2 regions of the Pseudoclavibacter endophyticus genome follow, and region 1 is predicted to be linked to the other one. Evidence: predicted binding sites of a transcription regulator. Region 1 holds the regulator's gene; the other holds the start of a gene.
The links. The regulator HspR, encoded in region 1, represses chaperone genes until heat shock. The targets are predictions, from matches to a motif close to AAGTTGAGTCNNNNNGACTCAACTT.

Region 1 (6,336 bases):
GTCGAAGTACCACGTGCCTTCGCGCGCCGTTGACCCGTCCGCGCGCGGTACCGCGTGCGCGACCCCGTACGAGGCGGATGCGCCGCTCGCGTCGGTGTCGGTGTCGGCGACGGCGCTCGCGCTCGCCCCGGAGGCACCGGGCGCCGCGATGCCCATGATGACCGCGCAGAGAGCGGCGCTGAGGGCGAGCAACCCGCTCCGCAGTGTCATGATGCACATCCTTCCGAGTTCGAGCATCCACGTCTCGCGTGAACGACGGACTGCGCACGCGCCGGCCTGCCGCGCACGGCAGGCTAGCGACCGGGACCGCCCCACGGGTTCGGGCCCGGACCGCCGGCGGGTGGACGCTGGGGCACGCCCCACTGCGGCGGCGGGGTCGGCTGCGCCGGCGCGCCCCACTGCGCCGGCGCGCCCCACTGCGCCGGCGCGCCCCACTGCGGCGGCGGGGCCTGCGGTGGCGGGGCCGACTGCTGCGGCATCGCGCCCCCGGCTCCCCCGTACGCGACGGGCCGCGACTGCGGTGGTCCGCCGTCAGGCGCGGGTGTCCAGGCGGAGACCTGGCCGGTGTGGGCGGATCGCTGCGGCTGCGGGGCTGCCCCGTAGGCCGGTGCCCGCGGCACCGTGGGAGGCCCGTAGGCGGGCCTCGTCGCGGGAACCGGCGGGCCATATGGAAGCGCCGGGGTGCCGGGCGCAGGGCCCGGCGCGGGCGCCATGCCGGCGGATGCGGGGACGTTCGGCCCGGCAGGCGCGCCCCAGCCGAATCCGCCACCGAGCACGCCGGGGCCGAAACCGCCTGCGCCTGCGCCCGCGAACGGTGGCCCCGCGGCGGCGGTCGGCGGGCCGAAGGGCGCGAGCGGCCCGGCAACGCGCGTGCCGCGCCGGCCGCGTCGCAGCAGCACGAGCGCGGCCGCCGCTGACCCGAGCGCGACGAGGCCGAGCCCGCCGCCGACAATGCCCTTGCCCGGCTCGCTCGTGATCCACATGGTCGGCTGCTTCGTGGGCACGGCCGTGGGAATCGAGGTGCCTGGCCCGACCCCGGCGTCGGTGAACTCCCACTCGGTCGGGGCGGTCTCGCCCATCAGATCGCTCCAGAGGGGCTCGGCGTTGGGGTCATCGCGCAGCAGCGGATTCTCATCGGGATACTGCGTGGGGTCGACGATCGCGAGGTTCTGCGGCGAGACGAGCCCGAAGCCCTCCTGGTCGGTCCGGGCCAGTTCTTCCCAGCCGTTCGAGGTGTTGCGAATGAGCGATTGGATGAGCTGGCTGTTCGTCGCCTCCGGCCACTTCGCCCACGCGAGCGCAAGCACGCCGCTCACCCACGCGGTAGCCGGCGAGGTCCCGACTGACAGCCGGTAGCCCTCCCAGTCGCCGTCCTCACCGCGATCTGGCGAGCGGATGCCGGCGCCGGGCGCGACCACCGCGAGATCAGAGCTGATGACTTCGCGGCCATCGGAGTTGCCCTCGGGGTCGATGTTCTCGACCGTGACGACGCCGTTGATGTCGCTTTCGGGGTCGAGCGCGTCGAGCGATTCGTTGGCGACCGCGATGTCGACGATCGCGCCGCCCTCGTGCGCGATACGCGCGGCCTCGACGAGATCGTCGTGGTCGGGCCAACCGAACGACATCGAGAAGATCTTCGCCCCGTGCTCGATGCCGTCGCGGACGGCGTCGGCGAGCGTTGCGTCACAGCCCGTGCTGCTCGGGCTCATGAGCAGGCCGTAATGCAGCACCGTCGCTCCGGGGGCAACCCCCGGCACCCCCCGCTCCCCGTCCGCGCCCGCGTCGGTGCCGACGATGACCGACGTCATGGCGGTGCCGTGGCTCGCCTCGTCCTCGGTGGAGACGCCGTCGTAGCCGTTCGCGCAGATTCCCGAGGTCATGAGCTCGAGGTTGGCGTCGCGGAGGTCCGGGGCGTCCGGGTTGATGGGCGAGTCGATGACCGCGACCTTGACGCCCTCGCCCGTGACACCCTCCTCGTGCAGCCCGCCGATGCCGAAGTGATCGAAATACCACGTGCCGTCCTGCGCCGGTGTGGTCAGCGGGGGCGGCACCGGCTCGAGCTCATCGGCCGCCATCGCCGGCAGCACGGGACCGGCGACGAGTGCGGTGGCGGCGGCGAGTGCCGCGGATGCGCGCAGCGCTCGCGCGCGCGTGTTCGGCCTGGCCGTGGCGCTGGTTCGGGGGTGCATGGACGTCCTTCGATGCGGTGCGAGAGTTCCAGCGTCGCACCGGGATGCCGGCCGTGCGTCACCCCCGAGACGCGACCCCGTTCATCCGAACGGACGAACCGAGAGCGAATGGACCGATGCGGACGGCGGAAGGTCGACGGCGACGCGCACCGTCGCCGCGACCGAGTCGGGCTCGAGGTAGCGCTCGTGCTCATGCTCGCCGCCCTCGGCGGCGCGCAGCTCGCGCTGCATGTCGGTGCCGACGCGGCCGGGATGAATCGAGGTGACGCGAACGCCGTTCGGCGCCTCCTCCGCGCGGAGGGAGTCGGTGACCGCTCGCAGCGCGAACTTCGACGCGGCGTACACGCTCGAGCGAGGGCCGGCGTTGTGGCCGGCACCGCTGTTGATCGCGACGACGAGCCCACGCCGCGCCCGCAGGGCGGGCAGCAGCCGCGCCGTCAGGTCGGCGACGGCGACGACGTTGAGCTCGAGGATGCGGCGGAACTCGGCGCGGTCGCTCGCCGCGACAGGGGCGATGGGGCCGATGACGCCCGCGGAGTGCACGAGCACGTCGATGCCGTCGGCGCCCGCCCCGTCCGCCAGGCCTGCAACGGCCGCGGCGACGTGCGCTTCGTCGGCGAGGTCGACGGCGAACGGCGCTGCGTCGCCGAGCTCGGTGACGAGCGCGCCGACCGTCTCGGGGTCGCGGCCGCCGACGATGACGCGGTGCGTGCGCGCGAGGTCGATCGCGATGGCCCGCCCGATGCCCCGCGTCGCGCCGGTCACGAGCGCGACCGGCCGTTCGACGGCCGCAGTCGCACGCGAGGTCTCGACTCGGCCCGGCATTCCGTCGCTCATTCGCTGCCCTTCGTCGTGCCACAATCGATGAGGGATGGCCAGGTGGTACGGGGCCACACTAATCGGTCGACGTCCAGCGGGAGGGCGCACGCCCATGTCACGACGTGAGCAGCGCGTGGGCGGCGCGCGAGCATCCACCGCCATGTCGACGGTCGCGGCGATCTGCGCGGCCGTCGCCCTGCTCGCCGGCTGTTCGGCCGCTCCGCTCGCCGACGCGCCCGCCGCAACGCCGGCCGAACTCGTCGAGCAGGTCGCGGCGGCCGGCGGCGACGCCGACCCGGTGGGCCTCGCCGAGGCGGCTGCCGACGTACTCGACGGCATCGCGATCGCGCCGCGCACGGAATGGGACGGCCGCTTCGATCGCGTCGGGTCGTTCGGTGACGGCTGGGGTGATCCCGATGGCAACGGCTGCGACGCTCGCAATGACGCGCTGCAGCAGGCGCTCGCCCACGCGGAGTTGCTCGCCGACGGGTGCCGCGTCGCCTCCGGCGTGTTGGACGACCCCTACACGGGCGAGACGATCGCATTCGAACGGGGCCCGCGAACGAGCGAGCACGTGCAGATCGACCACGTCGTGGCGCTCTACAACGCCTGGCGAACGGGCGCGCAAGACCTGGCGTACGAAGAGCGCGTCGCGTTCGCCAATGACCCGCTCAACCTTCAGCCGACGGCGGGCTGGGCGAACGACGACAAGCAGGCGTCGGATGCGTCGCAGTGGCTCCCGCCCGACGAGGACTACCACTGCACGTACGTTTCCCGGCAGATCGCCGTCAAGGCCACATACGGCCTGTGGGTCACGCAGTCCGAGCACGACGCGATGCACGGCGTGCTCGCGGCCTGCCGCGAGGCCGTTCCCTGAGCCAAGGGGCGACGGGCGGGGCCCGTGAGCCGGCCGACGACTACTCGTCGCGGTCGTCGGCGATCGGCAGCACCGGACGATAGAGCACGACGCCCGTGCGGCGCTCTGCCCGCCGGCCGTGCATGAGCGATACGACGTCGCCCTCGGCCCCGGCGGCGAAGACTCGGCCGCCGCGCCGCGCGAGCCGCTCGTTGGCGAGTTCACTCTCGAGGGCGCGCACTCGCCGCTGCAAGTCGTCATTCTCGCGCTGCAGGGCCAGGATGCGGCTGATGCCCTCGAGGGAGACGCCCTGCTGCGACAGCTCGGCGACCTCGCGGAGCTGGCCCACGTCGCGAAGGGAGTAGCGCCGCACGCGCCCGGCTGTCCGCTTGGGCGACACGAGGCCGATCCGGTCGTACTGCCGCAGCGTCTGCGGGTGGAGGCCCGAGAGCTCGGCGGCCATCGCGATCGCGAAGATCGGCGCGTCTTCGTCCAGCGGCATGCGCTCTGCCATCCGTCACCCTCCCATCGCTCGCGGCCACGTTCCTCGTACCGGGTGCGCAGCATCCAGCCCATGCGCGGCATCCGGCGCCGCCGACCACCAGCGAACCACGCCTGCCACGATCGTTCTACTCCTGCGTCGCGCGGCGCATGAGGTCGTCGCGCGGCGATTCCGCCGGCGACGCCGCGACGAAGGCATCGAGCGCTTCCTCCATGCCCTTCGTGAGGTGCGTGGGAACCGCGATCGTGAGGGTCACGAGCAGGTCGCCCGTCCCGCGCTTGGTGGTGACACCGCGGCCCTTCACGCGCAGCTTCTTGCCGCTTTGCGAACCCGCGGGCACGCGCACCTTCACGGGATCGCCGCCGAAGGTGGGGACCTCGACCGTGGCGCCCTTCGCCGCCTCGGCGAAGGTGACGGGCACGTCGATCGTCAGGTTGTCGCCGTCGCGACCGAAGACGGGGTGCGACCGCACGGACACCTGCAGCAGCAGGTCGCCTGGCGGGCCACCATTCGGGCTGGGCGCACCCTTCCCCTTGAGCCTGATCTTCTGGCCGTCCTCGACGCCGGCGGGGATGCGCACCGTAATCGTGCGCCCCTCGCCCGTCTGCAGCGTGACGGTGTCGCCGCGGATGGCGGTCGCGAACGAGAGCGTCGTCGAGGCCGTCTGGTCGCGTCCCTTCCGCGGGCCGCCCGTGCCGGGCGTCCCGAACCCGGCCGGTCGACCGGCCGTCCCGAAGGACCCGGGGCCGAAGCCGCCGTGACCGCCGCCGAACATCGACCCGAGCAGGTCTTCCAGGTCTTCGTTCGAGTACTGCTGGCTCGCACCGCCGCGGTTGAACATCCCGCCGAAGGCGTCCTCGAACCCGGCACCGCCACCCGACGAGGTGAACCGGGCACCGCCGCCCATCGCCCGCACCTGGTCGTACTCGGCGCGATCCTTCGGGTCCGAGAGCACCGAGTACGCCTCGGAAACGTCTTTGAACTTGCGCTCCGCCTCGGGGTCTCCGGGGTTCTGGTCGGGGTGGTAGTCACGGGCCAGCTTGCGGTAGGCCCGCTTGAGCTCTTGCTCCGAAGCGTCCTTGCTGACGCCGAGCACCGCGTAGAAATCCTTCTCGAACCAGTCTTGGCTCGCCATGTCGTTCCTTTCTCGACACGTGAGGGGCCCGCCTTGGCGGGCCCCTCACGCCGATGCTCCGGATGCTCGAGGTGCGCTCGCGCCCCCGCGCGGTCTCGCAGGGTTCCCGAGCCTGGCCGCTCGTTCACCCGGCGGCCGCGGAGACGCGACCGCCGTGGCTCAGCTCGCGGCGACGAACACCGCGACCTTCGCGACACGGACGATGCGGTCGCCGACGCGATAGCCGCGCTCCACCACATCGGCGATGGTGTCCGCCTCAGCCTCGGGACTCGGCAGTTGGGCGATCGCCTCGTGGACGGTCGGGTCGAACCGCTCGCCCTTGTCGCCGTACGCGACGAGGCCGAGCTTCTCGACCGACGCCCGCAGTTTGCTCGCGATGACGGCGACGGCGCCCTCCTCGGGAAGGTCGCCGTGCTGTTCCGCCCGGTCGAGGTCGTCGAGGACGGGCAGCAGCGCTCGCAGCACCTCGCCCGTCGTCGCCTCACGGGCCGCGATCTTCTCCTGCTCCGTGCGGCGGCGGTAGTTGGCGTACTCGGCCGTCACCCGCTGCAGGTCGGCGAGGGTCGCGTCGGCGCGAGCCGCGTCGGCGGATTGCCCCGTGTCGGGCTCGCCCCGCGACTCGTCGTCGACGGCGCTCGCCGTCCCGGCCTCCTCCACGGCGCGCGCGTCGGCGATGAGCCGTTCCAGCTCGTCGTCGATCACCTGCGAGTCCGCATCTGCCGCGTCTTCCGAGCCAGCCGCCGACTCCGCGGCCGCCGCGGCGTCTGCACCGGTATCCGGAGCCTCGCCCGAAGCATCCGGCGCACCGGACTCGGCGCCCGCTTCACCGGCGGGG
Region 2 (6,336 bases), 1.3 Mb from region 1:
ATCGAGGCGATCGTCGCCGCGTCGCCCGTTCCGGTGTTCGTGAAGGAGGTCGGGTTTGGGCTCAGCCGGCGAACGCTGCACCGGCTGCGCGACCTCGGCGTGCGCGTCGCGGATGTCGCCGGGCGGGGCGGCACCGACTTCGCGCGCATCGAGAACGACCGCCGCGATACCGGTGACTTCGCCTATCTCGCCGGGTATGGCCAGTCGGCGGTCGAGTGCTTGCTCGAGGGCCGGGGCGTGCTGCCGGCCCTGCTCGCCTCCGGCGGGGTTCGCACGCCGCTGGACGCCGTCCGCGCGCTCGCGCTGGGGGCCGACGCGGTCGGCGTCGCCGGCGTCTTCCTTCGCGCGGCGATGCAGAGCGAGACCCGTGCCGTTCAGGTGATCGGCGCATGGCGCACCCAGCTCGCTCAGCTGCTCGCGATGCTCGGCGCCGAGACTGTCGCCGAGCTCGCGTCGCACGACGTGCTCGTGCGCGGACGCGTGCGCGAGTTCTGCGAGCTGCGGGGGATCGACCCCACCCGCCGCCGGGCGCCCGACGCACCGAGCGCGCGGTGAGAGTTGTGAAACGGAACGCACGAAGCGACCTGGAGGTATGACCATGTTGAGCGCAACCGAGGTCACCCCGATCCCGACCAGCTGGGTCGGCCCGATCCGCGTGAGCGGGAACGCCGTCGACGACGAGGTGCGCGTGCCCCTCGCGACGTACGAGACGCCGCTGTGGCCATCGGTCGGCCGCGGCGCGCGCATCTCCCGCCTCGTCGAGGGAGGCATCCAGGTCACGGTCGTCGATGAGCGCATGACGCGCTCGGTCATCCTGACCGCGACCAACGCCGCACAGGCTCACGCGGCCGCGCAGCGCATCAGGGAACGCCAGGACGAGCTCGCCGCAGCCGTCTCCGCGCAAAGCTCCTACGCCCGGCTGCTCGAGGTGCACAGCGAGATCGTCGGCAACCTGCTGTTCATCCGCTTCGCGTTCGCGACGGGCGACGCGTCGGGCCACAACATGGTGACGAACGCCGCGGACGCGCTCATCGCGCTGGTGCGCTCGTGGGAGTCGGGACTCGAGTACGGCTCGATCTCCGGCAACTACTGCTCCGACAAGAAAGCGACGGCGGTCAACGGCATCTTGGGCCGCGGCCGCAGCGCCGTCGCCGACATCCTCATCCCGCGCGAACTCGTCGAGCAGCAGCTGCGCACGACCGCAGCGCGCATGTGCGACCTCGTCGTGCGCAAGAACCTCGTGGGGTCGACCATCGCGGGGGCGCTGCGCTCTGGCAACGCCCACTACGCGAACATGCTGCTCGCCTTCTACCTCGCGACGGGGCAGGACGCGGCCAACATCGTCGAGGGCTCGCAGGGCATAACCTACGCCGAGAACCGCGACGGCGATCTGTACTTCTCATGCCAGCTGCCGCACCTCATCGTCGGAACGGTCGGCAACGGCAAGCACCTCACCGGCGTCGAGGCCGCACTCGAGCGGCTCGGCTGCCGCGAGCCGCGCGAACCGGGCGAGAACGCGCGACGGCTCGCGGGCCTCATCGCGGCGACGGTGCTCTGCGGCGAGCTCTCGTTGCTCGCCGCGCAGACGAACCCCGGCGAGCTCATGCGCGCCCACGTGCAGCTCGAGCGAGCCCAGAAGGAGCAGGCATGACTGAGATCGGCATTCACGACATCCAACTCGCCACCGCGCACCACGTGCTCGACCTCGGCGACCTCGCCGAGCATGCCGGCATCGACCCCAACAAGTACCGCATCGGCCTCGGGCAGGACGAGATGAGCGTTGCTGCACCGGACGAGGACATCGTCACCATGGCGGCGGAGGCCGCGGCGCCCATCCTCGAACGCAACGGAACCGGCGGCATCCGCACGCTGCTCTTCGCTACCGAGACGGGCGTCGACCAGTCGAAGTCGGCGGGCGTGTTCGTACACCGTCTGCTCGGACTCTCGCCGACCGTGCGCGTCGTCGAGCTCAAGCAGGCCTGCTACAGCGCGACGGCGGCCCTCCAGATGGCCGCCGGCATGATCGCCCGCAACCCCGACGAGCGCGTGCTCGTGATCGCGAGCGATATCGCCCGCTACGAGCTCGATTCGTCGGGGGAGCCGACGCAGGGGGCCGGTGCCGTCGCGTTCCTCGTGAGCACCGACCCTGCGCTCGTCGCCATCGAGCCCGTCTCCGGGGTCAGCACGACCGACGTCGACGATTTCTGGCGGCCGAACGGTTCGACGACCGCGGTCGTCGACGGCGCACTGTCGGTCACCGCGTACCTCGACGCCCTGCATCAGGCGTGGAGCGACTTCGCCGCGCGCGGCGGCGCGCCGATCGGCGAGATCGAACGGTTCCTCTACCACCAGCCGTTCACGAAGATGGCCCGCAAGGGGCACCGCCACCTCGCAAAGGTCACGGGAGCGCCCCTCGACGAGTCAACGCTCGAGTCGAGCTTCGCCTACAACCGGCGCATCGGGAACACCTACACGGCGTCCATCTACGGCGCACTCGCCGCGCTGCTGGACCTCGATGAGGGACGGGGTGCCGCGCGCGGCCTCGAGGGCGCCCGCCTCGGCTTCTTCAGCTACGGATCCGGCGCGGTCAGCGAGCTCTTCACCGGCATCGTGCAGCCAGGGTACCGGGCGACGCTCGACCCGGCCCGGGCGGCCGCGGCGATGGATGCTCGCACGCGCATCGACGTCGCGACGTATCGTTCGCTCCACGCCGCGATCGGCACCGACGACGGGGACGTCGAGACGCCGCGCGTGACGACGGGGCCGTTCCGCTTCGCCGGTCTTCGCGGCCGCGCGCGGCAGTACGAGCGCACCGCCTAGGGCCCGGGCGGAGCCGCCCCGCGCCGACGAAACGGGGCTCGAGGTCACCGACCTCGAGCCCCGGGTGAGTCGGCCGCCCACAGCGCACGAGCGCTCCGCGGCGTCAGCCACCGCGCGGACCGTGCTAGCTCGTGAGCTGCGTTCTGCTTCCGCCGCGTTCGATGCTGATCTTCCGCGGCTTCGCCTCTTCGGCAACCGGAATGGTGACGCGAAGCACGCCGTCCTCGAACGACGCCGAGATGCGGTCGGTCGCGAGGCTCGTGCCGAGCGTCATCTGGCGGGCGACGCTCCCCGCCGGGCGCTCGCGAACGAGCCACTCGAACCCTTCACGCTGCTCCTCGTCGCGGCGTTCCGCGCGGATGGTCAGCGTGCGGTCCTCGACGTCGACGTCGATGGACTCTGGGGCGACACCGGGCAGGTCGACCTTGACGACGAAGTTCTCGCCGTCACGGAAGACGTCCATGGGCATCGCGAAGGTCCCCGAAGGCCGCGCCGCGTCAGAGAGCAAGCGCTCGATGTCGCGGAACGGGTTCATCAGCATGGTGTTCGACAACTCTCAATCACTCCTTCTCCGTCAGCGCCGCGTGTGGCGCGATTACCCGAGGGACACCCATCCACTCGGTTCCTTTGCAGGTGGCTCCATTATGCGACGCCGCAGGCCGCGAAGGTTCAAAACTTGATAGAGATGCACTCAATGTTCGCTGGATCCCGTGATCAGCGGGAACTCCACGGACGATCAGGCAACCGCCGGCGACAAGCGGGATCGTCCATGTCATGGCACCCTGCGTCGCGCCCATTCGATCCTTGGTGAGCGACTCATGGTCGCTCCCAGCGTTCCATCTCGCCGGAAACGACGATGAAGAGAGGGTGTGGGGACGGGCCGGAGTGCTCCCAGCGGTGGGCATCCTCCGGACTTCGACGCATCAGTTTTTTGCCCAGGTGATGCCATTCGAAGGTGATTTGACCCTGCGTAACGGGGATCTGTGCGACCTCGGCGGCGGGTTCGAGAATCCGGCTCGCGTCGAATTGGTACCCGCGCAGCTCCGCTTCATCCCGAAGACCGGACAAGAACGCCCCGATTGACTCCAGGGGCTTGGGCGTCGCCGTGAAGCGCACCAACTGCGGGTGATGCCGATAACCCTTCGTTCGCCCGGCGAGCACCGCCTGGGCAAGCAGGGCTTCGCGCCATCCGGCGACGAGGCCCGCCCGATCCAGGTGCTGCGGATGCAACGACCAGAGCCTCATCGCGGGTGCGCGGTGTGGCTCGGGCTCAGCTTCGAAGACCGCCGCCGGATCGAGCACCCAATGTCGGAAAACACGGGTACGACCAAGGTTCGCACCACAAAGGTATCCACGAGCACGCCGGAGGCGACGTTGAACGCCGAATCGTGCTCGCGCAGGCGGCCGCGAGAATGCGGCGTGTGGGAATGGTCGGTCATGCGTTGCTCCATTCGATGATCAGCAGGAGCGTAGTGAGAAAACTGGCGAAGAAGTCCGGCGCGACGAAGCGCCGCCAGGCACGGTTGGTGACGGCGGAGGTCCCATCAGACACGCACCAGGAGGGCGCAGTTGAGGAAGCGGGAAGGGCGATGAGCACGGCGAGCGGACCGGGCCACGACGCGAACAGCAGCAGCGGGGGAAGCAAAGACACCAAACGGGAACCCGCTCGATCTCTCGATGTCGTGTTCCCGTAAGAATGCTTGGGTGGGCGATGCCGGGCTCGAACCGACGACCTCTTCCGTGTGAAGGAAGCGCGCTACCAGCTGCGCCAATCGCCCAGATGCGCGTGAAGCGCAACGACGAATCATCTTGCCACACGATCGGTGCGCGGGCGAGTCCGGCTCGCCCGTGCGTGTCGCACTGACCGCCGTCGATGAGGCAGTGTCCGGATGGCAGACGTGAACGCACGGGGTGGTCGCGTGATTGAACGGTGCGAAGCGGGTGAATGACACCGGTGTGAACAGCAATTTTCCCGACGGTGATCTGGGGTTTGCGTACTCGCGGCCGGGGTGGTTTTGCGAAGCCGTGGAACTTCCGTTAGAGTCAATGACGCGCTGAACGAGGGATGCGAAGCCCGGGAAACCGAGCAACGCCGACCACGTCGGAGCATGCGGATGTAGCGCAGTTGGTAGCGCATCACCTTGCCAAGGTGAGGGTCGCGAGTTCGAGTCTCGTCATCCGCTCGAGTGTGACATGCACTGCAGCGGGACCAGTTTGACTGCGGCGAAAGCACGCAGGCCAAGCGGTCCCGCTCAGTCGTGAAGCACGGGTATGAAAACCCACACGGTGACGTGGCCGAGAGGCGAGGCAGCGGCCTGCAAAGCCGCGTACACGGGTTCGAATCCCGTCGTCACCTCGGCCGCTCCCTCGGGAGCAGCTTGCGGTAACGCACCTGACAACAGCATCACAGAGCACATCTCTACTGACGGCGTTCGGCAGAACTGGCGGTTCAGCGGAGGTATGCGCGATTGGCGCAGCGGTAGCGCGCTTCCCTGACACGGAAGAGGTCACTGGTTCGATCCCAGTATCGCGCACGGATGGAAAGCCCCCTGGCGGACAAGCCAGGGGGCTTTTCTGCGTCGTCTCGCACCTCGGTGACCAACCGGGTCACCGTCGGCACCCAGCATCCTCACACGCGATATATCGCGAAGCGGGCGTACGATTGCCCGGCGCGATGGCCGCGCGCCTCGACGACCCGGCCACTTTGGAACCGCGGAGGGTGCCATGACCCAGCAGTCCGACAGCACCGCGCGCGACGGCGCACACGGGCACACGCCCGACGGCTCGACGTCGGGGCGGAAGTCCCACGCCGTCAATCAGCGTGTCGATCAGCTGCGCGGCGGTCTCGAGAAGGCGGTCGTCGGCCGCGAGACCGCCATCAAGGTGAAGGCGGTCGAGTGGGCCGAGCAGCTCGACGAACGATGGCAGGGGCGGCACCATAACAAGCTGTTCGTCGCGCTCAAGGCCATCGAGTTCGTCGTCGACCACGCACGACGAAGCCCGGGCGATACCGCCGCCGGCCATGAGGCTCCCGACGCCGAGCACCTCGGCGAGTTCCGGAACGTGAGTGACGACGGGCGGGCGTCACGGCCCGCGTAGACGCGGCTCGGCCTGGCGCGACAGCGCGGCGCGCGGGCGGATAGACTGGGAACTTGGTCCGCATCGCGCCCGGGTATGGCGCGAACCGCACGCCGAAGGAGCCCTCGAATGGCCGAAGCCGCTCAGCTGAGCGCACACGCATCCCCGTCACACTCGAACGACGGCCGCGTCGACACGACGAATCCCGCGGCCGGCGTGACGGCGACGCCCGAGGCGATCGTCGCGGCGACCGGGCAGACCGGCTTCGACCTCTTCAGCGATCGCAGCATCATCGCCATGCGGGTCAACGGCGAGCCTCAGGACCTGTTTCGGGAACTCGCCGACGGCGACGAGGTCGAGCCGATCGAGATCGGTTCGCCCGACGGCTTGAAGATCCTGCGCCACTCGACCGGCCACGTCGTCGCCCAGGCCGTGCAG

Region 2: F8O04_RS07530 (Hsp20/alpha crystallin family protein) is a predicted target of HspR. The motif match lies at 3,494-3,518, and genes of this name have one in related genera.

Annotation. Positions count from the first base shown of each region.
Region 1 covers NZ_WBJY01000001.1:370,120-376,455, reverse strand. The annotation lists gene F8O04_RS01630 (S8 family peptidase) at 1-210, opposite strand, end outside; gene F8O04_RS01625 (S8 family peptidase) at 294-2,189, opposite strand; gene F8O04_RS01620 (SDR family oxidoreductase) at 2,271-3,026, opposite strand; gene F8O04_RS01615 (HNH endonuclease family protein) at 3,121-3,885, shown strand; gene F8O04_RS01610 (heat shock protein transcriptional repressor HspR) at 3,926-4,378, opposite strand; gene F8O04_RS01605 (DnaJ C-terminal domain-containing protein) at 4,494-5,501, opposite strand; gene F8O04_RS01600 (nucleotide exchange factor GrpE) at 5,661-6,336, opposite strand, start outside.
Region 2 covers NZ_WBJY01000001.1:1,680,914-1,687,249, forward strand. The annotation lists gene fni (type 2 isopentenyl-diphosphate Delta-isomerase) at 1-555, shown strand, start outside; gene F8O04_RS07520 (hydroxymethylglutaryl-CoA reductase) at 599-1,651, shown strand; gene F8O04_RS07525 (hydroxymethylglutaryl-CoA synthase) at 1,648-2,820, shown strand; gene F8O04_RS07530 (Hsp20/alpha crystallin family protein) at 2,945-3,373, opposite strand; gene F8O04_RS07535 (pyrimidine dimer DNA glycosylase/endonuclease V) at 3,637-4,065, opposite strand; gene F8O04_RS14795 (hypothetical protein) at 4,062-4,259, opposite strand; gene F8O04_RS07540 (UbiA prenyltransferase family protein) at 4,256-4,471, opposite strand; tRNA gene F8O04_RS07545 (tRNA-Val) at 4,526-4,598, opposite strand; tRNA gene F8O04_RS07550 (tRNA-Gly) at 4,931-5,003, shown strand; tRNA gene F8O04_RS07555 (tRNA-Cys) at 5,106-5,176, shown strand; tRNA gene F8O04_RS07560 (tRNA-Val) at 5,283-5,354, shown strand; gene F8O04_RS07565 (hypothetical protein) at 5,545-5,919, shown strand; gene thrS (threonine--tRNA ligase) at 6,196-6,336, shown strand, end outside.